DNA from 4 places in the Sphingobium sp. TomTYG46 genome. Region 1 is predicted to be linked to each of the others. Evidence: riboswitches for the same ligand, from Rfam matches in the RefSeq annotation. Region 1 holds a riboswitch; each other region holds the start of a gene.

Region 1 (7,670 bases):
CGCAGCGCATCCCTCAAAAACCTCGCTTCCCACGCGAAGCCAGCAAGATGCTCCCACTCACCTTACACGCACCCTCTCCGCGTCTCGGCGCGAAAACCCAAGCCCGAACGACCATTCAAGCAGGCATCTTCACCCGCGCCCGATAGGCATGCAGCAACGGCTCGGTATAACCGTTAGGCTGCGCCACCCCCTCAAACACCAGCGCCCGCGCAGCCTGGAAGGCGATGCTCTCCTCCTCCCGCCCGCTCATCGGCTGGTAAAGCGGATCGTCCGCATTCTGCGCATCGACCTTGGCCGCCATCCGCCGCAGCGCCGCGTCAACCTCGTCAGCCGAACACACCCCATGCAGCAGCCAATTGGCGATATGCTGCGAAGAAATCCGCAACGTCGCCCGGTCCTCCATCAGCCCCACGTCATGAATATCCGGCACCTTGGAGCAGCCGACGCCCTGATCCACCCAGCGCACGACATAGCCCAATATCCCCTGCGCATTATTATCCAGCTCGTCGCGAACATCTTGCGCCGACCAGTTCGCCCCGGCCGCTAGCGGGATCGTCAGCAGCGTGTCCAACCCCGCCACTGCTTCAGCCTTCCGCTCCTCCTGCCGCGCAAAAACATCAACCTCATGATAATGCGTAGCGTGCAAGGTCGCAGCCGTCGGCGAAGGCACCCAAGCCGTATTCGCCCCCGTCATCGGGTGCCCAATCTTCTGCTCCAGCATGTCCGCCATCCTGTCCGGAGCCGCCCACATGCCCTTCCCGATCTGCGCCTTGCCCGAAAGCCCACAGGCAAGCCCGATCTGCACATTGCGATCCTCATAGGCCTTGATCCAGGCCGCACCCTTCATCTCGCCCTTGCGGATCATCGGCCCCGCCCGCATCGACGTATGAATCTCGTCACCCGTACGATCGAGGAAGCCCGTGTTGATGAACACGATCCGGTCCCGCACCGCATGGATACAGGCGGCGAGGTTGGCCGAAGTCCGCCGCTCCTCGTCCATCACGCCGACTTTCAACTGATGCCGCTCCAGCCCCAGCAGATCCTCGATCGCGTCGAACAGGTCATTGGTAAAGGCGGCCTCCTCCGGCCCATGCATCTTGGGCTTCACGATATAGATGCTGCCCGCCCGGCTGTTGACGAACCGCCCGCCGCGCCGAACGTCATGCAAAGCAATCAGGCTGGTAACGATCCCATCCAATATCCCTTCGGGCGCCTCGTTCCCATTGGGCAGCCGCACCGCAGGCGTCGTCATCAAATGCCCGACATTGCGCACGAACAGTAAAGACCGTCCCGGCAGCGTGAACGCGCTTCCATCAGGCGCGACATAGGCCCGGTCGCCATTCAACCGCCGCGTCATCATCGCGCCATTCTTCTCGAAGCTGTCCTCCAGATCGCCCTTCATCAGGCCGAGCCAGTTGGCATAGGCTGCGACCTTGTCCGCCGCATCGACCGCCGCGACCGAATCCTCCAGATCGCAAATGGTGGACAGGGCCGATTCCAGAACGACATCGGCCAGATGCGCCGGGTCATCCCGCCCGATCGGATGGCTTGCGTCGATCACCAGCTCAATATGCAGCCCATTGTTGCGAAGCAGGATGTTATCCCCTGCCCGCCCGGCAAGTTGCGCGGGGTCGCGCAAGACCGGCGTGCCACCCGCCCAATCCGCCCAACTTCCTTCCGCCAGAGGAACCGCCCGATCCAGGAATGCCTTGGCCCACCCAATCACCTGTGCGCCGCGCGCTGGATCATAGCCTTTGCCCGCCGCCGCGCCGGGGATCGCATCGGTCCCATACAGCGCATCGTAAAGGCTGCCCCAACGCGCATTGGCCGCGTTCAACAGGAACCGCGCGTTGAGGATCGGCACCACCAGCTGTGGCCCCGCCAAGGTCGCAAGCTCTGCATCCACCCGGCCCGACCCGATGGAAAAAGGCGCAGGCTCCGGCACCAGATAGCCAATCTGGGTCAGGAAAGCCCGATAAGCCTCCGCATCAAACGGCCGCCCCGCTTGCTCGCCATGCCAGCTGTCGATCTGCGCCTGAATCGCGTCGCGCTTTTCCAGCAGAGCCGCATTAAGCGGCGCGAACCGCTCGAAAATCGCAGCCACGCCCTGCCAAAATGCTTCCGCTGCGATCCCCGTCCCTGGCAGGACTTCTCCATCGATAAAGCGCGCCAGCTCGGCGGCGACCATAAGACCCGATTTCTCGATCATGCCGTCCATGGGCAACTCTCCATCCAAAATACTGTGACGAAAGCCTATAGACCCCTCTCCATCCTCGCACTAGACAACAAGAACTCAAAGCATCTGTTCCTCACAGGAAAAGATCATCGATGGATCCCGATTATCTTCTCTTCGCCCGCGCGGTGGAGGCAGGCAGCCTTTCGGCGGCAGGCCGCATATTGAACATCTCGCCTGCCATGATGTCGAAACGCATCTCCCGGCTGGAAGCGCGCCTCGGCGTCCGCCTCATCCATCGCACCACGCGCCGCCTTGCCCTGACGGAGGAAGGCGCCAGCCTGCACCGCGACCTTGTCGCCATCCTCGACGCCATCCAGCAGGCGGAGCAACGCGTCACCAGTCGGCACCGGAGTGCGTCCGGGCCGCTGCGCATTTCGGCTCCCACCTCCTTCGGCCGCCTGCATGTGGCACCTCATGTCGGCCGCTTCCTGGACCTCCATCCGCGCGTCGACCTCGAACTCAACCTGTCCGACGCCTATGAAGACCTGCTCGCCGAGCGTATCGACGTGGCGATCCGCATCACCAGCGACATTCCTCTCCATTTGGAGGGGCATCATCTCGCCACCAACCGCCGCATCCTCTGTGCCAGCCCAGCCTATCTCGCCGCGCATGGCATTCCGGACAAGATCGCCGACCTCCCCCGCCACCGCCTGCTCGCGGCCGATGGACAATTGCCCTGGCGGCTGGTGAATGGCCGCGCACGCAAGCTGATCGATGGCCAAAGCCATGTCCGCACCAACAGCAGCGAAATCGTGCGCGAACTTGCCCTTACCGGCGTCGGGATCGCCTTGCGCTCGCTCTGGGACGTGGGCGACCTGATGGCGAAAGGCAGCCTCGTCCGCGTCCTCGATAGCTGGGAAGGCCCCGTTGACCTCGCCGTTCACGCCGTCCACCCCCGCGCCGCAGGCCGTCCCGCCGCCGTGGACGCCTTCATCGGCTTCTTGCGCGAAACCTTCCGCGATGCATCGTGGAACCGGGGCGGCTGATAGCAAGAAGCACCTTAGCGCCACCCGCTTAACTGCCTGAAAAGCGCAGAAATCCTCTTCTGAAATCATTTGCAAGCCTGCTGTCAAAAAACAGAAGCTTTCCGGAGTTAACCTGCGTAATGGCGGCGGGAAACAGGCCGATGTTATCGTTCGAGCCATAAGAGATTGAGAGAGGATAAGGGCCATGCGCCCCAATGACGCGTCACATTTTTCCGCCTGCGCCGCCCAGGAAGCGCGGCAAGCCAGGGAAGCCCGCCTGCGCGGCGCCGACCAGGCAACCATCGCCCTCCACAACGAACGCGCCGTCCGCTACCAAGCCATGGCCCTACGCCTCCAACGAGAGCGCGGCGCGACCCTGAACTGACTTGGCGCGACAAGCGGGCGCACGTCATCCCCTCCCGTCATGCCAGCGAAAGCTGGCATCTCAAGCGACCGCACGCGTCCTCACCCGGAGATCCCAGCTTCCGCTGGGATGACGAACTGTGAAGAGCAGGAATACCCACCTCATCCCCTCTCCCCTTCAGGGGAGAGGGTGCCGAGCGTAGCGAAGGCGGGAGAGGGGACTGTAAAGCAACCAGCGTCGCTCCCCTCTCCCTAACCTCGATGAGAGTCACGTGCCTCTCATCGACCCCTGAAGGGGAGAGGGAACAGACCGTTCATCACCCCCCCCTTGCCCAACCTCCACACCTCCGCTATCGCCCCCATCACCCGGGCAACCCCTGGGGAAATGATCGCGCCGGTGCCTCGAAAGAGGCTTAAAAGGGAACATGGTAAAGGAGGCATCCACCTCCCCAAGCCAAGGCTGTCCCTGCAACTGTAAGCGGCGAGCGCGATGCACATCGCCCTTCCTCAGAGGCAGGAAGGGCAAGTCACTGGGCCGGACGCTAAATCCTGCGAGGCCTGGGAAGGCCGTGCATCAAGCGATGACCCGCGAGCCAGGATACCTGCCAGCGTCTGGTCGCTCTTGCCTTGGTCCAGGGGATGGCCGCGGCACGGTGAACTCCGTCTGAGCGACGAACGAGCGGCAAGAGGCCGCTTCGGTGACGCTGGCGGCCGCCTTGGGGGCGTCCGGCCGCCTGCGTGCGCCGGTCGTCGCCAGACGACAGGTCTCTTGCCGGATGTCGCCAGACGCCCGGAGTGCATGATGTGAAACTACCCAATCCTTTCCACCGCGCCGCCTGCGCGCTGACCGCCACTTTCCTCCCCTTCCCCGCCTTGGCCGCCGACGCCAATGACGCGAGCGACGATGCCAGCACCATCATCGTCTTCGGCCGGGGAGAGGACAAGATCGGCACCGCCCATGCGGCCAGCGAAGGCAGCGTCGGCGGCGCGGACCTTCTCGTCCGCCCGCTGCTGCGCGTCGCCGAACTGCTCGAAGCCGTGCCGGGGCTGGTCGCGGCCCAGCATTCGGGCAGCGGCAAGGCCAATCAATATTTCCTGCGCGGTTTCAATCTCGACCATGGGTCGGACTTCACCACCTATATTGACGGGGTTCAGATGAACTTCCGCAGCCATGGCCATGGTCAGGGCTATCTCGACCTCAACGGCCTCATCCCCGAAATCATCGCGCGGGAGGATTTTCGCAAAGGTCCCTATCGCGCCGATGGCGGCGACTTCGCGCTTGCGGGCGCCGCCTATATGACCACGATCGATGGCTATGACCGACCATGGGTCGCGGCGGAGGGCGGATCCTTCGGCTGGCGCAGGCTGGCGTCGGGCGGCACGGTAAAGGCGGGCGCGGGCCATCTCACCCTGGTCGCGCAGGCCAAGGCCTATGACGGGCCATGGCAGGAGCCTGAACATCTGCGTCACTATGCGGGTTTCGCCAAATATACCCTCCCTGCCGGAGCCGGTAAGATCGACGCCACGCTCCACGCCTATCGCGCGACATGGCGTCCAACCGAGCAGATACCCGAACGGATCATCGGCACGCCGCTCTGCCCCGATGTCTTCTGTTCGCCCGATCCGTCAGCGCGCGGCGAAACCACGCGGATCATCGGCAATCTCGCCACCGTCCAGCCGACATGGCGCGCCAATCTTTACGCGCAATTCTACAACTGGACGATGTTCTCCAACCCCACCTACACCGATCCCGACGGCACCAGCGCGCAGATCGAGCAGTTCGACCGCCGCTGGGTCCTCGGCTTCACCGGCGAAAAGCGGTGGGATGTCGACCCGGCGCTGCAATTGAAGCTGGGCACGGAAAACCGCTATGACGCGATCGGCAATGTCGGCGTCAACCGCACCGCGAACCGCGTCTTCCTCTCCTCGCTCGGCCGCTGTCGCGTCAAGCAAGGGTCAGCCGCGCTCTATGGCGAAGCGACCGTGACGCCGCTCCCCGGTCTGCGCATCACGGGAGGCCTGCGTGGCGACTATTATCATTATGATGTCCGCAGCCGGGACGCCGTCGCCGCCGCGTTGGGTGAAGGCAGCGGCTCGGACACGCTCATCTCGCCCAAGGCGTCGGCCGCATGGGCGATCACGCCGCAGGTCGAACTCTATGCCAATTGGGGCCGGGGCTTCCATTCCAACGATGCGCGCGGCGCGGTCAATGTCGATACGCCTGTTCCCATGCTTGTGCGCGGCACCGGCAAGGAATTGGGCGGCCGCCTGCAACTGCCCGGCTTAACCTTCACCGCGACCTATTGGTGGCTGAATGTCGGCAGCGAACTGCGTTTCGTCGGCGACTCCAACGCGGTCGAACCCAGCGGAGCCAGCCGCCGCCATGGCTATGAGCTTGTCGCCTTCTGGCGGCCGCTCCCCTGGCTCGCTTTCGACGGCAACTACACTGCCAGCCACAGCCGCTACACCAATGGCGACCATATCCCCAACGCCTTCAAAAATGCCGCGTCCGCTGGCGCAGCCATCGTGCTTGACCCATGGGAAGCCAGCATCCGCGTCCGTCACCTTGGCCCTTCGCCACTGATCGAGGACAATAGCGTGCGCGATTCCGGTAGCACGGTCGTCAACGCCCGCGCCGCGTGGAAGGGAAAGCGGGTGCAAGTCTATGCCGAACTGCTCAACATCCTTGGCAGCCGGGACAAGGACATCGCTTATTATTACGAATCCTACCTTCCCGCCGCCGATGCGGAGCCTGTCGAAGGGAGGCTAAGCCGCGTGGTCGAACCGCGAACGGTAAGGGGCGGCATCAAGTTCAGCTTCTGATGCTGGGGAAGGCCGCATCCAGAAAGACCTGCGGCCTTCCCGATCAATGGCTTACATAATGAACGGCGGTGTTCATAAAGTAAAAGTGGACAGGGCAACAGTCAAACCACAATATAATACACGTTAAATACCCGTGGAAATTTTGAGACGTAGTTGACGTCTTTTCTCCTCTATGCAACTTTCCCCTCGGCAATCTGGACAGAGAATCAGTTGCCTGGAGAGGATGCCAATGAAGCACGCACCATTAAGGGGCGCCGTTTTTCACGCGATATTGCGTGACTGCCTGGAAGCACAGCGCGCGCCCAAGGAAACAGAAATACAACTGATCGCCTGCAAAATATGGCAGGACAGTTTCGCGGCGATCACGAACAAGAACTGGCACGACCTCGTACCCGGTGGCGAGGAGTATGAATACACCATCAACGCCGCGCGCATGGCCTTCGGTCTCCACGCGACCAACACCGCAGCCTAAATGGATAGCCCAATCCGCTTACTCCGACGATTGCCGGATCAAAGCTGGAATTGGGTTATCCATTCGCAGATGAGGGCGGGCTTGCTCTCACCTTCTATCTCTACCGTCGCCTCGGTAGTCAGCTGAAGCTGCCCCGGCCGCTTTTCGACGATCTCCAGCGGCTTGAACCTTCCGCGCACACGTTTGCCGGATCGAACGGGCGCCAGGAAACGGAGCTTGTTGCTGCCATAATTAATCTCCGTAGCGCCGTCGGGAACGACGTTGCCTCGCGCATCGGCGCACAGGTGCGGCAAGAGTGAAAGCGTCAGGAAACCATGAGCGATCGTCCCGCCAAAGGGTGATTGTTTCGCGCGTTCCGGATCGACATGGATATATTGATGATCCTTGGTCGCTTCGGCGAACTGGTCGATCATATCCTGACTGACCAGGAACCAGTCCGACACGTCTTCCTCGTCCGCCCGCGCCTGAAGATAATCGAGAAACTGGCTCATTCCATTCACCCCCCACGCTGCTCCTAGAGCGAAACTATGCACAAGCATGCGCGAATGCGATAGGAAAATGCTCCAGTGGGGCGAGGGTCAGTTGGACCTTGTCAGCGGCGTCGAGTTACTTACCCTTCCTAAAAGAATAAGCTGGAGAGGCCATGACTGGAGAAGACAAGAAGCTTCGGCTGCACGAAAGCCGTGCAGCCGAAGAGTCGAGGGATGGATATCGATCGCGGAACCATCCACGATCGAACATCGCGGGATATGATCTAGCGCCGTGGCCGACCCATATCATCCTTGCAGCGTGGGAAGGGATCATCTGATGA
Region 2 (7,670 bases), on a different replicon from region 1:
GCTTCCGCCTGACAAGCGAAGCCCCGGATAAGAGGTAAGAGCATGAACCAGGCCATCCGCACCACCTGCGCCTATTGCGGCGTCGGTTGCGGCATCTCGGCCACGCCGACCGGACCCCGGTCGGTCACGATCAAGGGCGATGAGCAGCACCCGGCGAACGGTGGCCGCCTCTGCTCCAAGGGCACGCATCTGGGCGAAACCGTCGGGCTGACCGGCCGCCTGCTGCACCCCATGATCGGCAACAAGCGCGCCAGCTGGGACAAGTCGCTGGACCTCGTCGCGAAGAAATTTCGCGATACCGTCGATCGCTACGGCCCCGACAGCGTCGCCTTTTACGTCTCGGGCCAGCTGCTGACCGAAGATTATTATGTCGCCAACAAGCTGATGAAGGGCTTCATCGGCACGGCGAACATCGACACCAACAGTCGCCTCTGCATGTCGAGCGCGGTCGCCGGGCATAACCGGGCCTTTGGCGAGGACATCGTGCCTGCCACCTATGGCGACTTGGATGAAGCGGACCTGATCGTGCTGGTGGGCTCCAACACCGCCTGGTGCCACCCGATCGTGTATCAGCGCATTCAGGCAGCGCGGGCGGAGCGCGGGACCAAGCTGGTCGTGATCGACCCACGCCGCACGGAAACCTGCGAGGGCGCGGACCTGCACTTGGCCGTAAAGCCCGGCACCGACGTTGCCCTGATGAACGGCCTGCTGGCATGGTGCGATCAGGAAGGGGTCACCGACCCTGCGTTCATCGCCGACCATCTCAATGCGCCCGAAGGCTTCTGGGAGCATATCCGCACCGGCCACGATCTCTGGACCACGGCCAAGACCTGCGACATCGCGCCTGCGCTGCTCGAGCAGTTCTACAAGCTGTTCGCCGCCACTCCGCGCACCGTCACCTTGTTCAGCCAGGGCATCAACCAGTCGATCCGCGGCACCGATCAGGTCAACGCGATCATCAACGTCCACCTCGCCACCGGCCGCATCGGCAAGCCCGGCGCTGCGCCCTTCTCCATCACTGGCCAGCCCAACGCCATGGGCGGCCGCGAAGTCGGCGGCCTTGCCTCGACGCTGGCGGCCCATATGGACTTCGCGCCTGAAAATGTGGAGCGGGTCGGCCGCTTCTGGGCCGCCCCGACCATGGCGACCAAGCCCGGCCTGAAAGCCGTGGACCTGTTCCGCGCCATCAACGAAGGGCGGATCAAGGCGCTGTGGGTGATGGCCACCAACCCCGCCGTGTCGCTGCCCGATGCAAACCGCGTGCGCGAGGCGCTGGAGTCCGTGCCCTTCCTCGTCGTCTCGGATATCATCGCCGACACGGACACCAGCGTCCATGCCGACGTCCGCCTGCCCGCCGCTGGCTGGGGAGAGAAGGACGGCACCGTCACCAACTCCGACCGCACCATCAGCCGCCAGCGTCCCTTCCTGGCGCTGCCCGGCGAGGCCAAACCCGACTGGTGGATCGTCAAGGAAGTCGCCCGCCGCATGGGCTGGCGCAACGCCTTCGCCTATGACCGGCCCGCCGACATCTGGCGCGAACATGCCCGCCTGACCGCTTATCAGAATGATGGGGCACGGCTGCTCAACCTTCGCGCGCAGGCAACCATCGGCAACGACGCCTATGAGGCGATGGAGCCGTTCCGCTGGGGTGGCGACAAGCCCTTTGCGGATGGCCGCTTTTCGACCGCCGATGGCAAGGCCCGGCTGGTCCTCACCAAGCAGATGGACCTTCAGGACCCTCTGAAGCAGTGGCCGATGACGCTCAACACCGGCCGTTATCGCGACCAGTGGCACACGATGACGCGCACCGGCCTCTCGCCCAAGCTCGCCCGTCATCGCGAGGAACCGCTGGTCGAGATCCACCCGAAGGATGCCGGGGAGCTGGATATTTGCGATGGCGACCTCGCTCGCGTCCAGACCGCGCAGGGCAACAGCATCTTCCGCGTGGCATTGAGCGAAGGCCAGCGTGTCGGCGAAATCTTCACCCCGATCCACTGGACCGATCAGATCTCGACCGGCGGCCGCACCGGCCTGCTGCCCCGGCCGCTGGTCGATCCGCATTCCGGCCAGCCGGGCTTCAAATCGACGCCCGCCAGCATCGAAAAGGTCGCGACCGAGTGGAAGGGCTTCCTCATCCTGCGCGGTGAGCAGCCCGCCAAGGTCCCCTGCCTCTGGGCCACGAAGGTCACCGTGCCTGGCGGCGCGCTCTACGAAGTCGCGGGCAATGGCGATCCCGCCCGCCTCGAAGCCTGCTTGCCCAAGGGCGACCGGGTCGAGGCCATCGACATGTCGCGAGGCACCCGCCGCGTTGCGATCATCAAGGATGGCAAGCTGGCAGGCGTCCTCTTCGTCACCCGCACCGGCCTGCTCCCCTCGCGCGACTGGCTCATCGGCCAGCTCGAAGCCGAAGAGGTGGGCGCTTCCGTCCTCGCCGCGCGAGGCCCCGGCAGCCAGCCTGACAAAGGCCCGACCATCTGCGTCTGCTTCGACATCGGCCTCAACCAGATCGTCGCGGCCATCCGCGACCAGAGCCTGGTCGATGTTCCCGCCATCGGCAAGGCGATCGGCGCGGGCACCAATTGCGGGTCCTGCCGCCCCGCGCTTGCCAACATCCTCGCCCAAATCCCGCAGGAGACGCTCCATGCAGCCGAATGAACTTATCGCCCCCGGTGAAGTATGGCTGGTCGGCGCAGGTCCCGGCGATCCCGATCTGCTGACCCGCAAGGCCGAAAAGCTGATGGCGGCGGCCGACATCGTCTTTTACGACGCACTGGTCGGACCCGGCGTCCTCGACCTCATCCCGCAGGGCATCGAGCGCATCAGCGTCGGCAAGCGCTCCGGCCGCCACAGCAAGGATCAGGAAAGCATCAACGACCTGCTCCTCGCCGCTGCCAAGGCGGGCAAGCGCGTCGTGCGCCTTAAGGGTGGCGATCCGTCCGTCTTTGGCCGCTCGTCCGAAGAGATGGAGCATCTCGCCGCCGATGGCATCCGCTTCCGCATCTGCCCCGGCATCACCACCGCCAGCGCGGCGGCAGCAAGCGGCAACGCCTCGCTCACCCTGCGCGGCAAGGCGCGCGGCCTGACGCTGGTGACCGCGCATCTGAGAGCTGGTGAGCCGCTCAAGCTCGACTGGGAAACGCTCGCCCGCCCCGGTGGCACGCTCGGCATCTATATGGGCCGCGCTGCTGCCGGAGAGATCAGCCGCCAGCTGATCGCCGCCGGACGCGATCCCGAAACCCCCGTGATGGTGGCGGTCAACGTCTCGCTGCCCACCGAACGCCTGATCAGGGGCAAGCTGTCAGCGCTTGCCTTCCTGGTGGCCACGATCAGCGATGAAGATCCGACCCTGCTTCTGATTGGTGAAGCGGTGGCGGGCACGACCATGCCTATGGAGATCGCCGCGAGCGTCGCCCTACAGGTTTGAACTTGCCCTCCACATCTTTGCCTTGAGCCTGTCGATGCACCTGCCTTAGTTGGAAGGAAGGTAAGGGGTATCGGCAGGTTCAGACCGGTGGAGCCCGTGGGTTTGCTGTTCTGATGATGTAACTAGGCTCAGGACTCATTGATTGAGCCAGAAGAGGACGGTTGCTGCGATGCAGATGGCGGACATGAAGGTGTGGGCGCAACGGTCGTAGCGAGTGTGTACGCGCCGCCAATCCTTGAGTCGGCCGAACATGTTCTCGATACTGTGCCGCTGGCGATAGAGCACGGCATCGTGCGGGATCGTGACCTTTCGGTTTTTCTTTGACGGGATGCAGGCGGTGATGTTGCGTTCGGCGAGCGCCTTGCGGAACCAGTCGGCGTCATAACCTCGATCACCGAGTAGAGCTTTGGCCCGAGGCAAGGCGTCGAGCATCAGGGCGGCCCCCTTATAGTCGCTCATCTGTCCCTCGCTCAGCCTGACCAATGGCCTGCCCTTGCCATCGCACACAGCGTGGAGCTTCGAGTTCAGGCCGCCCTTGGTGCGTCCGATATGTCTGGGAACAGCCCCTTTTTGAGCAGGCTGACCGCCGTCCGGTGTGCCTTGAGGTGCGTCGCGTCAATCATCAACTGATCGGGCTTCCCGCCCTTCGCTGAAAGGGCAGAGAAGATCTTGTTGAACACCCCGAGCCGGCTCCACCGGATGAAACGATTATAGATCGTCTTTGGCGGACCATAGTCGGCGGGCGCATCGCGCCATCGCAAGCCGTTCCTGATGACGAAGATGATACCGCTGATGATCCGACGATCATCCACCCGCGGCACGCCGTGGGACAGCGGAAAATATGGCTCGATCCGGCGCATCTGCGCCTCCGACAACCAGATCAGATCACTCATGACAACGCCTCCTTGCGCCGCCATTGAATCAACCGATCTGCATCCCTGCAAGCAATTTAATAGGTCCTGAGCCTAGGTGCTCCTGCGAAAGCAGGAGCCCATTTGCGCCGTTAGAACTGGACTCCTGCCTTCGCAGGAGCACGCGGTGGCTAGCTTTTTGGCAATCCGGCAAGATCCTGCGGTCGATTAATATTCGGCAGGACGATATCCGCCCGCTCCACGATCCGCGCGCCGATCCGCTCCAGCCAGCCGAATATCGACCGGCTATTCTCCTCAGCCAGATGCGCGTCCATTTCATCTGCAAGCCCGACAGGCCAGAACCCCGCCAATTGCTGCCCCTTCAACACCGCAGCGCCTTCTCCTGCCAGCGCCTCCACCAGCGCCGCCGGATAGACCGGCATGTCACACCCCGTCGTCAGCACCGCGTCATAGCCCTCGCTCTGCGCATGATGCAGCGCCGCGTTCAGCCCACCCAGCGGTCCCATATCCGGCGCGGGCCGATCGGATAGGCTGGTCATACCCTCGACCGTCCGTCCGCAGACCACCACCGCCTCCACATGGGGCGCGATCGCCGCCACCGCATGTTCGATCAGCGTGCGCCCGTCCGGCATCAGCGCCAGCGCCTTGTCGCTCCCAAACCGGCTGGATCGCCCTCCGGCCAGCACCGCGCCCAGCAATCGCATCGATCCACTCCTTGGCAGAACCTTCACTTTCCCCTATGGCGCGCGGCGTGAGCGGGCAACCGTTCATGAAAAGAAGATCGCGCCGGAAAGGGAATGTGGTGCGGACGGCTCATCCGTCCAAATCCGCAGCTGCCCCTGCAACTGTAAGCGGTGAGCGCGATGCACCCGGAAACCCGCGACCTTCAAAAGGGGAAGGCGAGGGGGACCAGCCACTGGACACGCGTCCGGGAAGGCCCGTGCATCGCCGCGACGACCCGCGAGCCAGGAGACCTGCCGGCGCAGGGTCGCTCTTGCCTTGGGTCCAGGGATCGGTCCAGGCACGGTGTTTTCCGTCTGAGCGACGAAGCGGCGCAGGGCCGCATCGGTGCGCGGGACGGGGCTGGCGTCTCCTTCTTCCGTGCATTGACCGCTTACGCGGATGCCCTGGGCTCATGTCGCATGACGCTCAGGGAAGACAAGAACATGATCAGGACCGGAATTTCACTGCTGGCGCTCCTCGCCGCCACCCCAGCGCTTGCCGAAGACGCCGACGAAATCGTCGTCACCGCACTGGGCATTGCGCAGCCGACCGACGAAGTCGGCCAAGCCATCACCGTCATCGATGCAAAGACGATCGAAACCCGCCAGAACGTCAGCGTCGCGGACCTGATCGCCACCACGCCGGGCATTCGTTTCAACCGGGCCGACGCCGTAGGCGGCGTGACCGGCATTTCGATCCGGGGCGCGGAAACGACGCAAACGCTGGTGCTGCTGGATGGCGTCAAGATCAATGACCCCAGCATCATTGGCGATGCCTATGACTTCGGCAATCTGCTGACCGGCAATATCCGCCGCATCGAAGTGCTGCGCGGTTCCAACTCCGTCGTCTATGGCAGCCAGGCGATCGGCGGCGTCGTCAACATTATGTCAGCCGAACCGGGTGAAGGCTTTGGCGGCACCGCCTCGGTGGATTATGGCTATGCGGACACCCTGAATGCGAAAGCAGATGTGTCGGGCAGCGCGGGCATTGCCTCGGGCAGCGCTGGCGTCGCCTATTTCCACACCGACGGCATCTCTGCGGCCAAGGGCGGCACGGAAAAGGACGGCTATGAGAATATTGCCACCCACGCGAAGCTGAAACTGGCGTTCACGGACAATCTCAGCCTCGACCTGCGCGGCTATTATATCCATGCGAACCTCGACACCGACATCTTCTTCGGCGCGCCGGTGGAATCCACGGACAGCAGCAAGCTCGATCAATATGTCGGCTATGCTGGGATCAACCTTGCGTCATTCGATGGCAAGCTGACGCAACGTGCGGCCGTTACCTGGTTCCGCAACGATCGCGATTATTTCTTCGCGCCCAGCTCCACCGCGCCGGACTATGGCTATTCGGGCACCAATCTGCGCTTCGAATATGAAGGTGTCTATCAGCCGGTGGATCAGGCCAAGCTGATTTTGGGCTACGAGCATGAACGCCCGGACTATGATTCCTTCTATTACGACTTCTTCACAGGCGACAAGGTCGTCAGCGCGGCCAAGGTCAACATCGACAGCGTCTATGCCCTGGCCGTGGTGAAGCCGCTTTCGGGGCTGTCGCTGACCGGCGGCGTGCGCCATGACGATCACAGCCAGTTCGGCGGCGAGACGACGCTGGGCGCAAACGCAAACTACACGCCCAATGAAGGCCGTACCAACATCCGTGCCAGCTATGGCGAAGGCTTCCGGGCACCCTCCCTCTACCAGATCTACGACGGCACCTATGGCAATGTCGATCTGAAGCCTGAACGGTCGAAAAGCTATGATGTGGGCTTCGACCAGAATCTGGATGGTGGCCGGGCGATGATCTCTGTCACCGCGTTCCGCCGCGATACCCGCGACCAGATCTATTTCGACGGCTTCGCCCCGCCGTTTGGCCGCTACGTCAATCTTACGCGCACGCGTGCGAGGGGCGTGGAAGCCGCCGTCACGCTGAAGCCCGTCGATGCGCTTACCGTCACTGCCGCCTATAGCTATATCGACGCGATCGATCGCTCCGAAGGCGGCCTCAACGAAGGCAAGCGTCTCCCCCGTCGCGCCAAGGATGCGGTCAGCGTCTCGGCTGACTATGAATGGGCGTTCGGCCTATCGACCGGCGCGACGCTCACCATGGTCGGCGACAGCTTTAACGATTTCGCCAACACCCAGCGTCTGGATGGCTATGCCCGGCTCGACATTCGCGCTTCGCTGCCCATCAATGAACATCTCGAAATCTACGGCCGCATCGACAATCTGACCGATGAGGAATACGCGACGGTCTATGGTTACAACACCTACGGCCGGTCGGCCTATGCCGGCGCACGTGTCCGCTTCTGATGACGGGAAAGAGGGGCGGGCGTGACGCTTCGCCCCTCAACGCCTGCCCGCAGCATCCGCCTGCGTCACGATGCTGCGCGCGGCCTGCACATAAGCAGGACCGCCGCACACCGTCCAGGCTTGCGGCACGCGGATGCGCAGGATGGATCGCAGCACCGGGTGGTGCAGCATCTCCGTCCCCTGATCGACGACCTTTTCGCTACCTTCTTCCACGATCAGATAGTCGGGCCGGGCGGCGATCATTTCCTCCAGCGGCACCTGCGCCAGCGCCGGTTTGCCCAGCTTCGCCGCCAGATTGGTGAGGCCTGCGCGCCGGATCAACTCATCGAACAAAGT
Region 3 (7,670 bases), 410 kb from region 1:
GGCGGATCTGCTCGCCCATTGCGGACCAGACCGACAGGTCGCCCGAATGCAGCCGCGCGACATCCTGCCCCGCCGCATCTGCCTCTGCGATGATGGCGATGATTTCGTCGAGCGTCAGCGGCGCGCTGTTCACGATCCGCGCACCGGCCGGGCAATGGTCGAGTAGCGCGCGCGGCACCAGCGATCCGGCATAAAGGCACACGGGCGAGGCAGCGATCAGATCGCGGCCGCGCAGCGTCAGCAGGTCCGGTGCACCCGGCCCGGCGCCGATGAAATGAACGGTCATGGCGATACTCCTTGGGCCAGTGCACAGGTGGCTTGCCCATCCGGCGAGATGATGCGGGTTGCGATCAGTCGCGCGCCGCTTCCGGCTGCAACCAGCGCGACCGCCTCGGCAACGCTGCCGGTGCCGTAAGCCGCCAGACTGGCGCTGGAGCGCGTGGGCGTCTCCACGCACTCGATCGCGCCGGGGTCGATCAGGATGAGCGGCAAGCCCAGGGCGCGGGCGAGGGGGGCGAGCAGCGCTTCCTTGTGCATCAGGGTCGCCAGAGCCGTGACGCTCGCGCCATGCCCGGCAAGTGCCGCCCGCAAACCGCCCTCTCCCGCACCACTGCGGCAGCCAAAGCCAGCAACGATCATAGCGTGACGCTCCACTGCACCAGCGGATAAGCGGCTTTCCACCCTCGCCGGGTGCCGATCGGCGCGGCGCTGGCTAATTCGATCCGCAGTAGTTCCCCGCCCAGCTGTCCATGCCATCGCGCCAGCAGCGCTTCGGACTCCAGCGTCACCGCATTCGCGACCAGCCGCGTTTGCTGGCCGGGCAAGGCGATGATCGCTTCCATAAGCGTCTCACTCAATCCACCGCCAATGAAGATGGCGTCAGGGCGAACACGGCCGTCCAGCACCGCAGGCGCGCGTCCTTCGATCAATGTCAGCCGATCGACGCCCAGCCGTTCCGCATTTGCCTTTGCCCGTGCGGCGCGCACCGGGTCAGCCTCAAAAGCCAGCGCATGGGTGGAAGGATGGCTGAGCAGCCACTCAATCGCGATCGATCCCGATCCCGCGCCGATGTCCCACAATGTTTCGCTCGGTCGGGGGGCAAGCGCGGACAGCGTCAGGGCGCGGACGGGCCGCTTGCTGATCTGCCCATCATGATCGAACCAGCTATCGGCGATTCCGCTGACACATGGCATCGCATCGCCATCGCCCGCCATATCGACGCCCACGGCAACGGGGTGAGCGATATCGTCGAAAGTGAGTTCCTGCGCCCGCGCCTGCCTGATCCGCTCGCGCGGTCCCCCTAGAGCTTCCATTATGTGCAGGATGGATGCGCTAAAGCCCTCCTGACTGAGATAGGACGCAAGCGCATGCACCGCCGCCCCGTCCCGAAGCAGCAGGATGGCGCGGCGTCCCGATGCAAGTCCGGGCCTCAACCGGGTCAACGGCGCGGCATGCAGGCCATGGCAGGCCAACTCCTGCAACGCCCAGCCGAGGCGCGAAGCCGCAAGGGAGAAGGTCGATGGCGCCGGATGCGCCACCCACTCCTCCGTCCTAAGGTGCCGCGTGATGCTGGTCCCCGCCCCGAACCAGAAGGGGTCGCCTGACGCCAGCATGACCACCGGTTCCCCTCTCCGGGCAAGCAGCGCCGTCACTCCATCCTCAAAGGGCACTGGCCAGTTCAGAAGTTCCGCCCTAAGGGGTGGCAGCAGCGCCAGCTGGCGCGGCGCGCCGGTCACGAGGCGAGCCTGTTCCAGCACGGCGCGCGCGGCGTCGGACAGGCCCTCCGCTCCATTCTCGCCAATGCCGATGATCGTCAGCCAGGGACCTTCAGCCACCATGCGCAACATCCTGATCCTGGGCGGCACGACCGAAGCGAGCGCGCTCGCCAAGGCCCTTGCCGAACGAGGCGAGCGCGCCATGTTGAGCTATGCCGGACGCACCGGCAACCCGCGCGCGCAGCCGGTGCCAGTGCGCGTCGGCGGCTTTGGCGGTGCGGCTGGATTGGCGGCCTATCTGAAAGCCGCGCGGGTCACCCACCTCATCGATGCGACCCATCCCTTCGCCGCGACGATCAGCGCGAATGCACTCGCGGCCTCGCGCGAGGCGGGCACGGCCCATCTGATGCTCACCCGCCCGGCGTGGCAAGCAGGGGAGGGCGACCGCTGGACCCATGTGCCCAATATCGGCGGCGCTGTCCGGGCGCTCGACGGTGCCCCCCGGCGCGTCATGCTGGCCCTTGGGCGTATGCATGTCGAAGCCTTTGCCGCCCAGCCGCAGCATCATTACCTGCTCCGCTTCGTCGATGCGCCCGAACTGCCTCCCGCGCTGCCGCGCCATCATCTGGTCGTGGATCGCGGCCCCTTCACGCTGGCGGGCGATCTTGCCCTGATGCGCGCGCACGGCATTGAATTGATCGTCGCCAAAAACGCAGGAGGCGACGGCGCGCGCGCGAAGATCGACGCCGCACGGGCGATCGGCCTGCCCGTCATGATGATCGACCGGCCGCCTTTGCCACAGGCGCAGGCCATTCATGATATCGGCGACGTGCTGGCGTGGATCGATCATTCGGCCCAGCGCGGCGTATAGAGGATAGGACCTGCCGCGCGCTCGATCAGGCGGGTGCGGCTTGATCCAACGATCACCATCGTGCGCATGTCTGCCATATCGGCGCTTGCTTGCCCAAGCGTCACGACACGCAATTCTTCTTCCGGCGTCGAAACGGCACGCGCGAACAGGATCAGCCGATCGTCGCCGCACTCCTCGCGCAGGATGTCCAACACGCGCGCAAAGCCATCCGGCCGCGCCTTCGACCGGGGATTATAAAAAGCCATCGCAAAGTCCGCCTGCGCGGCAAGGCGCAGCCGACGCTCGATCAACGCCCATGGCTTCAGATTATCCGACAGGTTGATGGCGCAGAAATCATGCCCCAGCGGAGCGCCCGCCCGTGCGGCTGCGGCGAGCATGGCGGTAATGCCGGGCAGGATGCGGATGTTGATCCCCAGCCACGCTTCCGGCCCGGCCTCCAGCGCCTCGAACAATGCCGACGCCATGGCGAACACCCCCGGATCGCCGGAGGACGCCACCACCACGCGCCGCCCGGCCGCCGCCAGTTCCAGCGCATGGGCCGCGCGCTCCAGCTCCACCCGATTGTCCGACACATGGCGTAGAAGTCCGGGGCGATCCGGCACGCGGTCAACATAGGGCGCATAACCCACCAGATCGGTCGCCTCCGCCAGGGCCTGTGTCACTTCGGGCGTCACCAGCCCTTCGGCTCCCGGCCCGAGCCCGGCTACCGCCACCCATCCGCTCATGGCCGCCGTCCCTGCCCATGGACCAGCAGGATAGAAAAATAGCTGGTGACAGCCTCCGCCTCACCCAGCGGCGTGATCTTCTGGTCCGCCATCGTGGCATATTCGACCAGCCAGGCGCAGTCCTGCTTGCCAGCAGCCTCCACCGCCCGGCGCAGCTTCGCCAGATTGCGGCCGATCTTCATGACGACCAGCGCATTGGTGTCATGGATACGGCGCGCCAGCTCTTCTTCGGGCAGCGTCGCCATCAGCACCGTCAGCACGTCGTCGCCCCAACTGATCGGCGTCCCGCTCGCCGTCCAGGCCCCCGACATGCCGGTGATGCCGGGCACGATTCGCATGGGCGCAAGTGATGACAGGCGGCTGTGCAGATGCATGAAGCTGCCGTAGAAAAAGGGGTCGCCCTCGCAGAGGACAACCACATCCTCACCCGCCGCCGCCAGCCCGTGCAGATGCGTGGTGCACTCCGCATAAAAGGCGGAAAGCCGCTGATTATATCGCGGGTCGGTGACCGGAATCTCGGTCGTCACCGGATATTCCATCGCATATTCGACCGCGTCGGGACGCAACAGTCCTTCGACGATTTTTCGGGCATGACCTGCGCGGCCCGGCTTGCGGAAATAGGCGATGTGGCGGGCATCGCGGATCAGCCTGTCGGCCCGCACGCTCATCAGGTCCTGCGCGCCGGGGCCTAGGCCCACGCCGTGAATGGTCCCGATCATTCGGCCGCACTCGCGAGCGCATTGACCGCCGCGACGGTGATCGCGCTGCCGCCCAGCCGCCCTTCGACGATGCAGCTGGGAACCGGCTGCGCCTCCCACAAGGCTTCCTTCGATTCTGCCGCGCCGACAAAGCCGACCGGGCAACCGATGATTGCCGCCGGGCGTGGGTAGTCGGGGTCCTCCAGCATGTTGAGCAAGTGGAACAGCGCGGTTGGGGCGTTGCCTATCGCGACGACGGCACCCGCGAGATGCGGCCGCCACAGCTCCAGCGCGGCGGCCGAGCGGGTATTCGCCATGGCGCGGGCAAGATCAGGCACTTGCGGGTCGGCCAAAGTGCAGAGGACCAGATTGCCAGCGGGCAGGCGCGCGCGCGTTATCCCTTCCGACACCATCCGGGCGTCGCACAGGATCGGCGCGCCCGCTTCCAGCGCGGCGATTGCGGCCGTGGCGAAGCGCGGCGAAAAGCGGATATGCGGCGCGAGGCCAACCATGCCCGCCGCATGGATCATGCGCACGGCAACCCGCTCTTCCTCTGCCGCAAAGCGGTCGAGCGCCGCCTCCGCCCGGATCATGCGGAAGGACTGGCGATAGATTTCCGCCCCGTTGGTTTCATAGAGATGCGGCATCATTGGGCTCCGAAGAGGGCGATTATCTGGTCGGGCGACAGTCCCGTTTGCAGCGGCGGCCCACCTGCGCGCGCATTGTGGGCAAGGTCGAAACGGCCATCCCGCCCGGTGAGGACCACCGTCGCCTGCGAAGGTCGGGCGCACCCCTTGGCGCAACCCGAGACATGAAGTCCGCGAACATGCGGCGCCAGCCGGGCGGCCAGATCGCGCGTGGCGACGCTCGCCTGCGGGCAGGCTGGCGCACCGGGGCAGCAATCGGCGGAAAGGCGCGTATCGGCCGGATCATCGGACGGGGCGTCGCTGCCTTCCAGCACCAGTCCACGCCAAGGGGTAAGCCGCACCGCCTCCACACCGCCCGCCATCACGGCAAGGAGCGCAGCCGCCTCGATCCGACCGAAGGGCGCTGCATAAAAAGGGCCGGGGGCAGTGGCTAGGGCAGCAGCGCGAGGCCGGGCTGGGGCAGGGGCCTTGGTCGCTATATCAGGCAGCGGGGCGGAATGCCGCGCCATGCGCCCGGCTTGCGCGCCACCGCTGGCCACGAACCAATGGGCATGACGGATCAGCCTCTCGGCAGCGTTCTCTGCGCTCACAGCCACGCCATGCGCGCGCCCGTCAGCGCGTAGGATCAGCGCACCGGTCGTCCCTCTTTCGATCCGGAAATCAGCCGGAACATCGCTCAGGACCGGGGCAGGCCCCGCATCAATCGCAAAGCCGACCTTCGCGGGCAGATCGGGCAGCTCCTTCATGCGCGCGATAAAGGCGGCGGCTATGACGGCGCTGTCATCGCCGGGTAACCAATCGGGATTGATGAGGACGGGAATCTGCCTGTCCCGATCCGCATCGGCATCCGCCAACCCCAGCCCGACCAGCCGCTCCATCAATGCGCCGTGGCCTGCCTCGTTCACGCCCCTGATTTGCAAGGCGGCGCGATTGGTAACGTCGATATGCCCATTGCCCAGCGCGAGAGAGGCCTCGCACAATCCCACTGCCTGCGCGCGGGTCATCCGGCCCAGCGCCGGGCGCACCCGGACCAACAGCCCGTCGCCAGCCATCATCGGCCGCCATGCCGTCGGACACCAGCCGCGCACGCCGGTTCGCGCTGCGTCACGCCGCATCAGCTCCTGCATTGCTCCTGCACTCCCCGCACCAGCGCCACGACAAGCGGACGGCACGCACAGGCAAGCGGACAGGCCGCACGCCTGCACGGCCGTAGCCGCACGAATTCGTCGCTCAAACGGAGAACCGAGCCGTGACCATCCCCTGGGTCATGGCAAGAGCGACCTTTGCTCCGGCAGGTCTCCTGGCTTGCGGGTCATAGCGTTGGCATGGGGCCTTCCCGGATCGCTCCAGTGGCTGACCGTCCCTGTTTTAAGGGTCCGGCCGGTCCATGCCTTGCTCGCCGCTCACAGTTGCAGGGACAGCCACGGATTAGGGAGGGAAACCTCCCGCACCGCGTTCCCATTTAAGTCCCTTGCGGGACACCGGCGCGATCGATGGACCGGGCAAGCCCGATCCGCTGCGCTTCATAAGGGCGATGCGCGCGAAAGGGAAGTGGGCAGCGACGGCTTGCTTGCGCCCGCTTTGCCCCAGGGCTAGTCCCTTCTGCGAATAACAACATGGAGAGCAGATGATGAGCGATCTCAGCTTCGAAGCGACCAGTCGTTTTCTCGAAACCGCCAATGGCCGCCTTCATTATCATGAGGCTGGATCAGGCCCCGCGCTGCTGCTGCTACATGGATCAGGCCCCGGCGTTACGGGCTGGGCGAATTTTCAGGGCAATCTGCCGCTCTTTTCCCAGCATTTTCGCACGATCATCGTTGATGCGCCCGGCTATGGCAAAAGCGATCCTGTGAATGGCGATCCGGTAGCGGTGGCGCGCGATGCGGTGGTTGCGCTGATGGACGGCCTTGGCATCGATCGAGCACATGTGCTGGGCAACAGCTATGGCGGCATTGTCGGTGGTCATCTCGCGGCATCTCATCCGCAGCGGGTGCAGCGCTACATCACCATCGGCGGGATCGGGTTCAACATCACCTCCACCTTTCCCAATGAAGGGCTGACCCGACTTGTTGATTTCATCGAGGACCCGACGCGCGAGAACATCATCGCCTGGCTGGAATCGATGGTTTACGACAAATCGATCATTACCGACGAACTGATCGACATGCGCTACAAGGCCGCGCTCGAACCGGTGACGATGGAGAGCAGCCGCAAGATGTACACGCGCGCGGCTCTGGGCTTCATCGCGCAGTCGATGAGCGGGCCGGGCGTGTCGCAGAGGATCGATTATCTGGGCAAGATTCAGGCGCCCACGCTGATCACCTGGGGCCGCGACGACAAGGTCAGCCCGCTCGATGGCGCGTTGTTCCCGATGCGGGTGATCCCGAACTCGGAACTGCATGTGTTCCCCAAATGCGGCCATTGGGCGATGATCGAATGCAAGGAACGGTTTGAAACATTGGTGCTGGGGTTCTTGTTGGGTGAGGGGTAGGGAGAATCGTCCACCCCGTTCGCCCTGAGCTTGTCGAAGGGCTTTTCTTTCCTTGAAGAGAAGTGAGGGGCTTCGACAGGCTCAGCCCGAACGGCGAATAGGTGGGAGCGGGTTGCGCTAACGCCGCACCACCACTGAATGCCAATCCGTCCGCTGTTCCCATCCGCGTCGTTCCAGTTCCGGGGCATCCTCTTCGCTCTCCGGCCGTCCGAGGCAGAGCAGCCCAAGACACTCCCAACTGGCCGGAACGTCCAGCATCGCGTCCACGCCTTCCGCTTCCATGATCGACACCCAACCCATGCCGATCCCCCGCGTCCGCGCCGCCAGCCACAGCGTATGCACCGCCATGACGCAGCTATAGCGGCGCGCTTCGGGCATGGTGGCGGCGCCCAGATGATGGCCCGTCTCCGTCCCATCGTCGCAATAGACTGCGAACAACACTGGCGCCTCGCGGAGGCCGTGCAGCTTCAGGCTACGGTAGAGCTTGTCCTGATCGCCCTCATACTCCCGGCCCGCTTCCCTC
Region 4 (7,670 bases), on a different replicon from region 1:
GTGTCAGGCGGCGAGGCGCGATGGGTTCGCAGGGCCATCGCGCCGATCTCACCGAGGGCCATGGGAAGGAAAGGGGGACGGCTCGCGCCGCCCCCCGGTCCACTCATGCCATTTCGTCGGCATCCTCATCGCACCCGCCATCTTCAACGGCGTCGGCCTCATCCGTGCCCGGCTGCTCCGGCATGTCGAAGGCACCAATTCGCAAAGGATCAGGGAGCCAGTTGCCGGGGAGACGCCCCGACACGTTGACAGCAAGGTCCGCCTTCTTCTTGATCGTCGCGCAATTGTCGGCGCTGGCATCGCCCGTCTCCTGACGCAGAAGCGAAATGAGCGAGGCGCGCTTCATGCGGTCGAACAGCGCGATGGGCGCGGTCCACCGTTCCGCCATGTCCACGCCGCTCGCCTTGGCGATCTGCTCGAAATGATGGTGCCGTTCTGATGGCCAACCGCCAGCGAATATCGTACCGTCCAGCATCACGGCGACCAGTCCAGCCATAAGGGCCATCTTGTCGTCGTCCGCCATGGCGCGGATCGCCTCAAACCGCCCCTCGATCGGCAGCGCCGCAAAGCGGGATGCCATCATTTCCTCGACAGGCCGAACATCGCTGGTCGCCATCATGTCGTCGGGAACGTCGGTCGCAACCGTCTCCGCCTTCAATTCCAGCGCGAGGTTATAGCCCTGTGCGCCATGCAACAGTTGCCCAGCCAGCGAGTCCAGAAGTACGTCGAGCGCCAGCGCCGGGTTGGCGGCAACCGCCTCCTGCACGATTTGGGTCTTGATCCGGCTAAGGTCGGCGTAGAGACTATTTGGATAAAGCGGGGCAGGGCCGCCCGTCGCGCCCGTTGCCTTGGGCTTTTTCTCGGCCTTGGCGCGATAGATACGCTCACCAAGGGAGCCATCCCGCGAAATCCAGAGCGCCACGCCACCCACAGCCTTCTGATCGGCATTGTAGGATCGCAGCCCCGCCGCAATGGACTCCCGTTCTTCCATCAGGGGCGCGATGCGGTCGCTATCCTCCCCTTCGGCTTCGGCAATGGCCTCCATCTCGGCATCCAGCGCGGCCATGCGTTCGGCCTCCACCTCACTCGGCTCCCGCTCCGCCGGATAGAGGTAGCCCTTGTTGTAGAGGTCATAGGGCTGATCGAAAGTCGCAGTCACTTCATACCAGCCCGCCGACCGATATTCCCCGGCCACGCTGTCCAGCTTGGCTTGGGCCAATTCCTCCACGATTTCAGGATTGTCGGCATAGCCGCCATCGCCCTGCGAAAACAGGTCAGGGGTGATTGTGCCGCCATGCTCCATATAGGCATCGCGCCCGACAAACAGGAACGCGCCGCTCTGCGTCGTCAATTTCTCTTCGGTCAACATGCTCCTGATCCGGTGAGCTTGGCCGCTCGACGCCTTGAAAACGCGAAGCTGCTCGGCATGATCGTCCGACAGGGTGAGCGCCTTCGCCGCCTCAAGGGTAAGCTGGTCCTTGGAGAGAATGTCGATCAGCTTGGGATTGAGCGCCGACAACCGCAGCATCTTCGCCACATAGCTTTCGGAATAACCGAACCGCCCCGCGATCTCCGACGCCGACATGCCGATATCGCGCATCGCGGCAAATGCCCGGATCGCATCGGCAGGGTGCATGTCCTCACGCGCCGCATTCTCGGCATAGGATAGCTCGATGGCCTCTTCCTTGGTCCGCAATTCGATGGGGAACAAATCGCTGTTGGCGATCTTCTTGCGCTTCACCAGTTCCTTGAGCGCACGATAGCGCCGTCCGCCTGCGAAAACCCAGAACAGTTCATCCTCTTCATAGGCGACAAGGTTCTGCAACAGGCCATGCGCCGCAATGTCGTCGGCCATGGAGTTGATCGCGGAAGGCTTAACCCGGCGCGTGTTGAGCGGGGAAAGGCGAAGCTGCGACAGTTTGACGGTCATGATAGCCATGATGGTAGCTCCTGAAAATCTTAATGATCGAATGGGGAAGGGGAGGGTCAGCCCTCCAAGGCGGCCAGTTCCTCGAACTCGACCGATGCGCGGTGCGCTGCGTCTCCGGCGTAGGTCGCGCCGGTGCGCGGGTAGTAGAAAACCCGCTCGCCTCGTTTGTAGGGGGTGCCGTCAACGGCCAGCCCGTCCACCTTCGCGCGTTTCCAGTAGGGATCGCCTCGATACCGTGTGTAAGTCATTCTTTTGACCTCCTTCCTTGGCTGAAAGCCGCTGCCTGCGGCCTGCGGCTCTGCCACTCCGGCGAGGAGCGGGACGGGGAGGGAGGGCAAAAATCGACCGCTGGCGCGGGCGAGCCGCCTTAGCCTGGTCGCCGCCCCAAAGGGCGGCGGACCACCGGGCTTGGCGGATTACACGGGCGGTCTATTTTTGTTCGGGAACGAAAGGGCGGCCGCCCTTGGTGTTCCCCTGCATCAGAGGCCGTCAAGGAGGGCTGACGGTGCCATGAACTGCGCCACGCGCGAGCGTGACCGTTAGCGGCTTCTGCCCTTGTCCGGCCCATTGGGAGCAGGGGAGAGGGGCAAGGAGATTCCATCGTCAACAGGCTTCCCAGCCCTGATATTGGCGGCGACCGCCGTGCGAGCAGCATCGGTCGCCGCTTCGATCAGACGGGGGCCATCGCCGCGCGCCTGCGAAACGGCCTGTATCTTGTCGACAATGACCTGCGCGGCAGCAAAGCGGGGATCGGCCTTATTCTGGTCGGGGTTATTTTTCAGGAAGGTCTCGGCCAGGCCCTCATGGGCAGGCGATTGGCCGGGAGCCAGGATCGGCCGTTCCAGCGAACGCACAGCGCGCAAGATGTTCGCCGGCTGTTGACTGTTGATGCGCGTCGCGAGGGCAGCGCCGATCTCTCGCACCCGCTCCAGGGGCGTTTGCTGCGGGGAAATAACGGCATCGACCTCCCTGTGCCCCAAATGGGTCAGCAAATGCGATTGATAGGTCGGACCTTTGGCATGACGGAGATAGGCCAGTTCGATCCGCGCAGCCACGATGCGAGGCTCAGGCGCGCCATTTTTGACCAACGCCTGAAGGCGGTCCGCCGCCTCACGGCGCGCCGCTGGCAGATAACGGTCAAGTTCATCCCGAATTTTTCCAAGGGAAATGCGGTAACGCTGGCCGATGGGAGGATCACGCGGAGGAAGAAAGGCGATGCCTCCCGGCCCCGTCCGGGCCTGTACAGGCTCATCGCCGTCATGGGCGGAGGCAGGGTCATCGGATACCAAGGGGATCAGCCAGCAAGCTCGCCAGCCGCCTCACCCCGCATGAAATCCATCGCCGTAATCTGCACTCTGACCGCCCCGATGTCGAACTCAAGCATGGTAAATTGCCCTCTCAGCATCCTATCCAGAATGGAGCGAAAACACAATAAATCGCTATTGACCAACAGCCCATATGGCCGCCCCGCCGAGCGGGGCGGCAGCGATATTCAATACTCGCTCGCCAGCATGATTGTCAGCAGGCGCGTTGTCCGTTCGTCATCCCAAGGGGCTTCACTGCCAAACTCCAACGCTTTGTCATAGCAGTCAATTTTCCAGAATATGGTCTGACTGATGGCATCTTCCTTGCCGGGACGGCGCTGCATCCATTCACCCGTATGAAGGCGATAGACAGCGCCAAAATCATGTTCGGCATAAGGGTCGTTACCCTCGTCAAACTGATCGAAAGCAATGATCTGGGACACAGCTTCATGACGGTCACGCTCATCAAGCGAGGCAAAACCAATCGTCATAGTTGCACGGCCCGATACGCCGGGCTGCTGGCGCGCTGCATCGTTGAGGAAGCGGATACGCTCGATCTTCTCGGCGTAGGTAAATTCGAGGCTCATGGGTCAGTCCTTGGGAAATAGGGATGGGGAGGGCAGCGGCATTCCACTGCCCGTTTCGCTGTCAGGCGGCGCGCTGGATGGGATGCCCTGCCATGTAGGACAGGATATGTTCGCTTGCGGACTGCGCGGCGGTGGCGGCCCTGAAAATGGCGCGCTTGTCGTTCCGCAAGGCGGTCAGCCAGGACGCGACATAGGCGGCGTGATCTTCCCGCTCGGTGGGTTCCATGCCAAGCTGGGCGCACAGCATCGCGGCGCCGATCTCGGCAATCAGTTCCTCGGCGGCTCGCATTTCGCGGCTCTCGCCGTAGCGATGCAGTGTTTCGCGGTTCAGCCGATCCCTATGGCCGGTGCTGTGGACAGCCTCATGAGCGAGGGTTGCGAAAAAGGCATTGCCGCTTACAAAGTCGGCAAAGGCGGGCATCTGAATACGATCGCTGACGCTGTTGTAAAATGCGCTGGTGCCGCCCTCGCTATAGGGAACGGGATAGAGGGCAAAGGCAGCATCCAGTTCGCTGTCACGCTCGTCGCGGTTCCTGATCTCGATGGATGGCGCGGGATATTTGCCCATGTCGAGGCCGTCGATCTGCTCGACGTTGAACACGACATATTTCTTCAGATAGCCGCGGCTGCTCTCCTCCTCATCATCGCCGCTCTGGCGCTGGTCGGTGTCATCATCCTTCGGCGTGAAAGTGCCCGCGTGGACAACGAGATTGCCCTTCTCGCCCTTCCTGACCTGCCCGCCAAGTTCGTGGGCCTGCCGGTAGGTCATCCAATAGGGATTGGCATAGCCGCGCATCATGGCGGCGGACCAAAGCAGCAGGATGTTGATGCCGCGATAGGGCGTGCCTTCATGACGCAACGGAAGCGAACTGGCCCCGCATGCCCAGGACGGCGACCAAGGGCGGGTGCCAGCTTCCAGCAATGCCACAATCTGGTTGGTGACTTCCTCGTAAATGTCGATCCGTGCGGCCTTTGCGCTGCGGGTGGTGCTGCGAGCCATATGCTTGTTTCCCTTCCAAAATCGGAGCCGAAGGCGATGGGTGCCATCGGCTTCTGCCCGCTGGCGAAGCGGGTCGGGGAATGGCGCAAATCGGGGCCGATCAGGGGGAGGGGGATCACCCGCCCTGCACAAGCGCAGCGCGGAAGGGTGGGGATACCGCCTGATCGCCAAGGGAGGCCGCAGGCCGAGACGGCTTGGCTCTTGCGCCAGGGGGCCGGAACAGGCCCCAAAATCAAAAGCCTGCAACGGAATGATAATGGACCGCCAACGGGAATGCCCATGCCCGCTTGTCTGCACCGCACAATTTCACTACAGGAGCGCCGTCCGGGACGCGCCAAGCGGCCAGGACATGATCGCGCCGGTGTCCCGAGAGGGACTTAATAGGGAACGCGGTGAAGGTGGTTCGCCACCCTAATCCGAGGCTGTCCCTGCAACTGTAAGCGGTGAGCGCGATGTACATGCGCGGATAGGCATTGACCTATCCGCCAGCCACTGGGCCGGACGCTAAATCCTGCGAGGCCTGGGAAGGCCGTGCATCAAGCGATGACCCGTGAGCCAGGAGACCTGCCGGCGTCTGGTCGCTCTTGCCATGGTCCAGGGGATGGTCGAGGCACGGTGAACTCCGTCTGAGCGACGAACGAGCGGTGGGGGCCGCATCGGTTCGTGCGACGGGCGCCAAGGCGTCCGCCCGTGGTGCGCGCCGACCGTTCGTAACGGCACGCCCCTGCCCGACGTCGAATGACGCCGACGGGGCATGATAGAATGAAGAAGACTATCCGCAATATATCCAGTTATACTCTCGCCGTACTGCTGCTGGGCGCGCCGCTCGCCGCCCACGCCGACGATTCCGCCGCCAGCGCAACGGAAAGCGACACCATCATCGTCTTCGGCCAGCGGCAACCTGCTCTCGCCATTCCGCAATCCACCGGCAGCCGGCTTGGTCTGACGCCCCTGGAAACCCCCGCTAGCATCGCGGTTGTCGATGGCGAGGAATTGCGCGCGCGCGGTGATCTTACCCTTCAGGATGCCGTCACCCGCGCACCGGGCATCACCAATATTGCCGATCCGGGCAATGGTAACACGGCGCTGGCGGCCCGCGGCTTCAGCGGCCAGGGATCGGTGCTTCAACTGGTCGACGGCATCCGCCTGTTTCCTGTCGCGGGAACGATCACCTATCCAACCGATCCCTGGATTGCCGAGCGGATCGACGTGCTGAGCGGGCCAGCATCGGTCCTCTATGGCCAGGGCGCGCTTGGTGGCGCGATCAACGTCATCCTGCGGCAACCCAATAGCGAGCGGTTCGAGGCCCAGGGCGAGATCGGCTATGGATCGCAGGACAGCTTCCATGCCGCCGCCGGCGTAGGCGGCCCGATCGGCGAGATGTTCTCCTTCCGCATCGACGGCAGCTATCGCCGGTCGGACGGCTATGTCGATCGCGGTCAGTCCGAGAGCCACGCCCTGTCGGGCGCGCTTAAATTCGCGCCCACCGACAATTTCTCGCTCACCCTGCGCTATGATGACGGCGACCAGAAGCCGAGCAAATATTTCGGCACGCCTCTGATCGAAGGCCGCATTGATGAGCGGGTGCGGGACCGCAATTTCAACGTCGCCGACGCGGAGATGCGCTTTCGCGACAAGCGCGCTACGCTGACTGCCACCTGGTCCCCGATCGAGCAAATCACGATCTCGAACACCGCCTATCGCCTGACCAGCTATCGCCGCTGGAAGAATCTGGAGAGCTACAGCTATGACGGAACGACCGGCCTGGTGGACCGTGCGGACAATCTGGGCATCGTCCATGACCAGACCCAATATGGCGATCAGGGCACGGTGAAGCTCAGCCTGCCGGTCGCGGGCGGCATCACCAATGATCTGGTTGTCGGTTTCGACGTCAATCTGGTCAAGCTGACCTACAGCAACGATTTCGGGTCGGACCCGCAGGAGGATTCGGTCGATCCGTTCAACCCGGTGCCGGGCCTGTTCTTCGACACGCAGGGCATTGCGCCCCGCTTCCGCACGCGCACCAGCGAATATGCGGTATTTGCCGAGAACCGGCTGAAGCTGAACGACCAATTCTCGATCATCGGCGGCGTGCGCTATGAGGAGAACCGGGTCCGCCGTTGGACCTTCGCCTATTCGCCAAGCAATGTGCGGAGCGAGACGCAGGTGCTCGACAAGCGGCTCGACAACACGACCTGGCGAGTAGGCGCAGTCTATCAGCCGACACCGGCATTGTCGCTCTACGGCCAATACACGACCGGCGTCGATCCGCTTGGGACGCTCACCACCTATTCGACGGGTCAAGTGCAATTCAGCCACGCAACCGGCGATCAGGTCGAGTTCGGCGTGAAGGGGAGCTTCCTCGATGGACGGGGTTCGGCGACCCTAGCCGCCTATCGCATCGTCAAGAAGGGCCTCCTCTCCCAGCAGACGCTCACCAGCCCGGTCGAGCAGGTCGGCCAGCGTTCGGCCAAAGGCATCGAAGCCTCGGTTTCGGTGGACCTTGCCGACGGGTTTGGCATCGACGCCAACGGCACGGTGCTGGATGCGAAGTTTGACGACTTCATCAGCGGCGCGACCAATTATAACGGCCTCACGCCCCCCGGTGTCGCGGAAACCGCCGCCAATCTGTGGCTGCGCTGGGAGCCGATTACGCGGTTGCAGACGCGCGCCGGCCTTCGCTACGTCGGCAAGCGCTATTCAGACAATGCCAACCAGTTCCGCGTGCCGGCCTATGCCGTGGTCGACGCCAGCCTGTCCTATGCTGTGACCGACAATGTCGCGCTGGACCTGCGCCTCTACAATCTCTTCGACAAGGACTACGCGATCACCGCCTATAACAACGAACA

What was found. A riboswitch is a leader RNA that binds a small molecule or an ion and turns the genes downstream of it on or off. The one in region 1 is predicted to bind cobalamin.
Region 2: another riboswitch for cobalamin. It lies ahead of ACZ5YV_RS00500 (TonB-dependent receptor plug domain-containing protein); the one in region 1 lies ahead of ACZ5YV_RS13505 (TonB-dependent receptor).
Region 3: another riboswitch for cobalamin. It lies ahead of ACZ5YV_RS15475 (cobalamin biosynthesis protein CobG); the one in region 1 lies ahead of ACZ5YV_RS13505 (TonB-dependent receptor).
Region 4: another riboswitch for cobalamin. It lies ahead of ACZ5YV_RS17300 (TonB-dependent receptor); the one in region 1 lies ahead of ACZ5YV_RS13505 (TonB-dependent receptor).

Annotation. Positions count from the first base shown of each region.
Region 1 is NZ_AP027325.1:19,737-27,406, reverse strand. Features, by position in the region: gene ACZ5YV_RS13520 (malate synthase G) at 116-2,218, opposite strand; gene ACZ5YV_RS13515 (LysR family transcriptional regulator) at 2,329-3,222, shown strand; gene ACZ5YV_RS13510 (hypothetical protein) at 3,407-3,586, shown strand; cobalamin riboswitch at 3,943-4,188, shown strand; gene ACZ5YV_RS13505 (TonB-dependent receptor) at 4,438-6,387, shown strand; gene ACZ5YV_RS13500 (hypothetical protein) at 6,617-6,859, shown strand; gene ACZ5YV_RS13495 (MaoC family dehydratase) at 6,898-7,350, opposite strand; gene ACZ5YV_RS13490 (helix-turn-helix domain-containing protein) at 7,667-7,670, shown strand, end outside.
Region 2 is NZ_AP027324.1:94,190-101,859, forward strand. Features, by position in the region: gene ACZ5YV_RS00480 (molybdopterin-dependent oxidoreductase) at 43-2,655, shown strand; gene cobA (uroporphyrinogen-III C-methyltransferase) at 2,642-3,424, shown strand; one part of gene ACZ5YV_RS00490 (IS5 family transposase) at 3,560-3,984, opposite strand; one part of gene ACZ5YV_RS00490 (IS5 family transposase) at 3,984-4,317, opposite strand; gene mobA (molybdenum cofactor guanylyltransferase) at 4,467-5,000, opposite strand; cobalamin riboswitch at 5,020-5,292, shown strand; gene ACZ5YV_RS00500 (TonB-dependent receptor plug domain-containing protein) at 5,463-7,334, shown strand; gene ACZ5YV_RS00505 (ABC transporter substrate-binding protein) at 7,371-7,670, opposite strand, start outside.
Region 3 is NZ_AP027325.1:488,845-496,514, reverse strand. Features, by position in the region: gene cobM (precorrin-4 C(11)-methyltransferase) at 1-286, opposite strand, end outside; gene ACZ5YV_RS15505 (cobalamin biosynthesis protein) at 283-639, opposite strand; gene cbiE (precorrin-6y C5,15-methyltransferase (decarboxylating) subunit CbiE) at 636-1,838, opposite strand; gene ACZ5YV_RS15495 (cobalt-precorrin-6A reductase) at 1,837-2,586, shown strand; gene cobJ (precorrin-3B C(17)-methyltransferase) at 2,562-3,311, opposite strand; gene cobI (precorrin-2 C(20)-methyltransferase) at 3,308-4,030, opposite strand; gene ACZ5YV_RS15480 (precorrin-8X methylmutase) at 4,027-4,656, opposite strand; gene ACZ5YV_RS15475 (cobalamin biosynthesis protein CobG) at 4,656-5,771, opposite strand; cobalamin riboswitch at 5,930-6,157, opposite strand; gene ACZ5YV_RS15470 (alpha/beta fold hydrolase) at 6,284-7,147, shown strand; gene bluB (5,6-dimethylbenzimidazole synthase) at 7,265-7,670, opposite strand, start outside.
Region 4 is NZ_AP027326.1:9,632-17,301, forward strand. Features, by position in the region: gene ACZ5YV_RS17275 (ParB/RepB/Spo0J family partition protein) at 104-1,939, opposite strand; gene ACZ5YV_RS17280 (hypothetical protein) at 1,987-2,178, opposite strand; gene ACZ5YV_RS17285 (hypothetical protein) at 2,470-3,219, opposite strand; gene ACZ5YV_RS17290 (DUF3768 domain-containing protein) at 3,423-3,821, opposite strand; gene ACZ5YV_RS17295 (ArdC family protein) at 3,883-4,821, opposite strand; cobalamin riboswitch at 5,164-5,407, shown strand; gene ACZ5YV_RS17300 (TonB-dependent receptor) at 5,584-7,670, shown strand, end outside.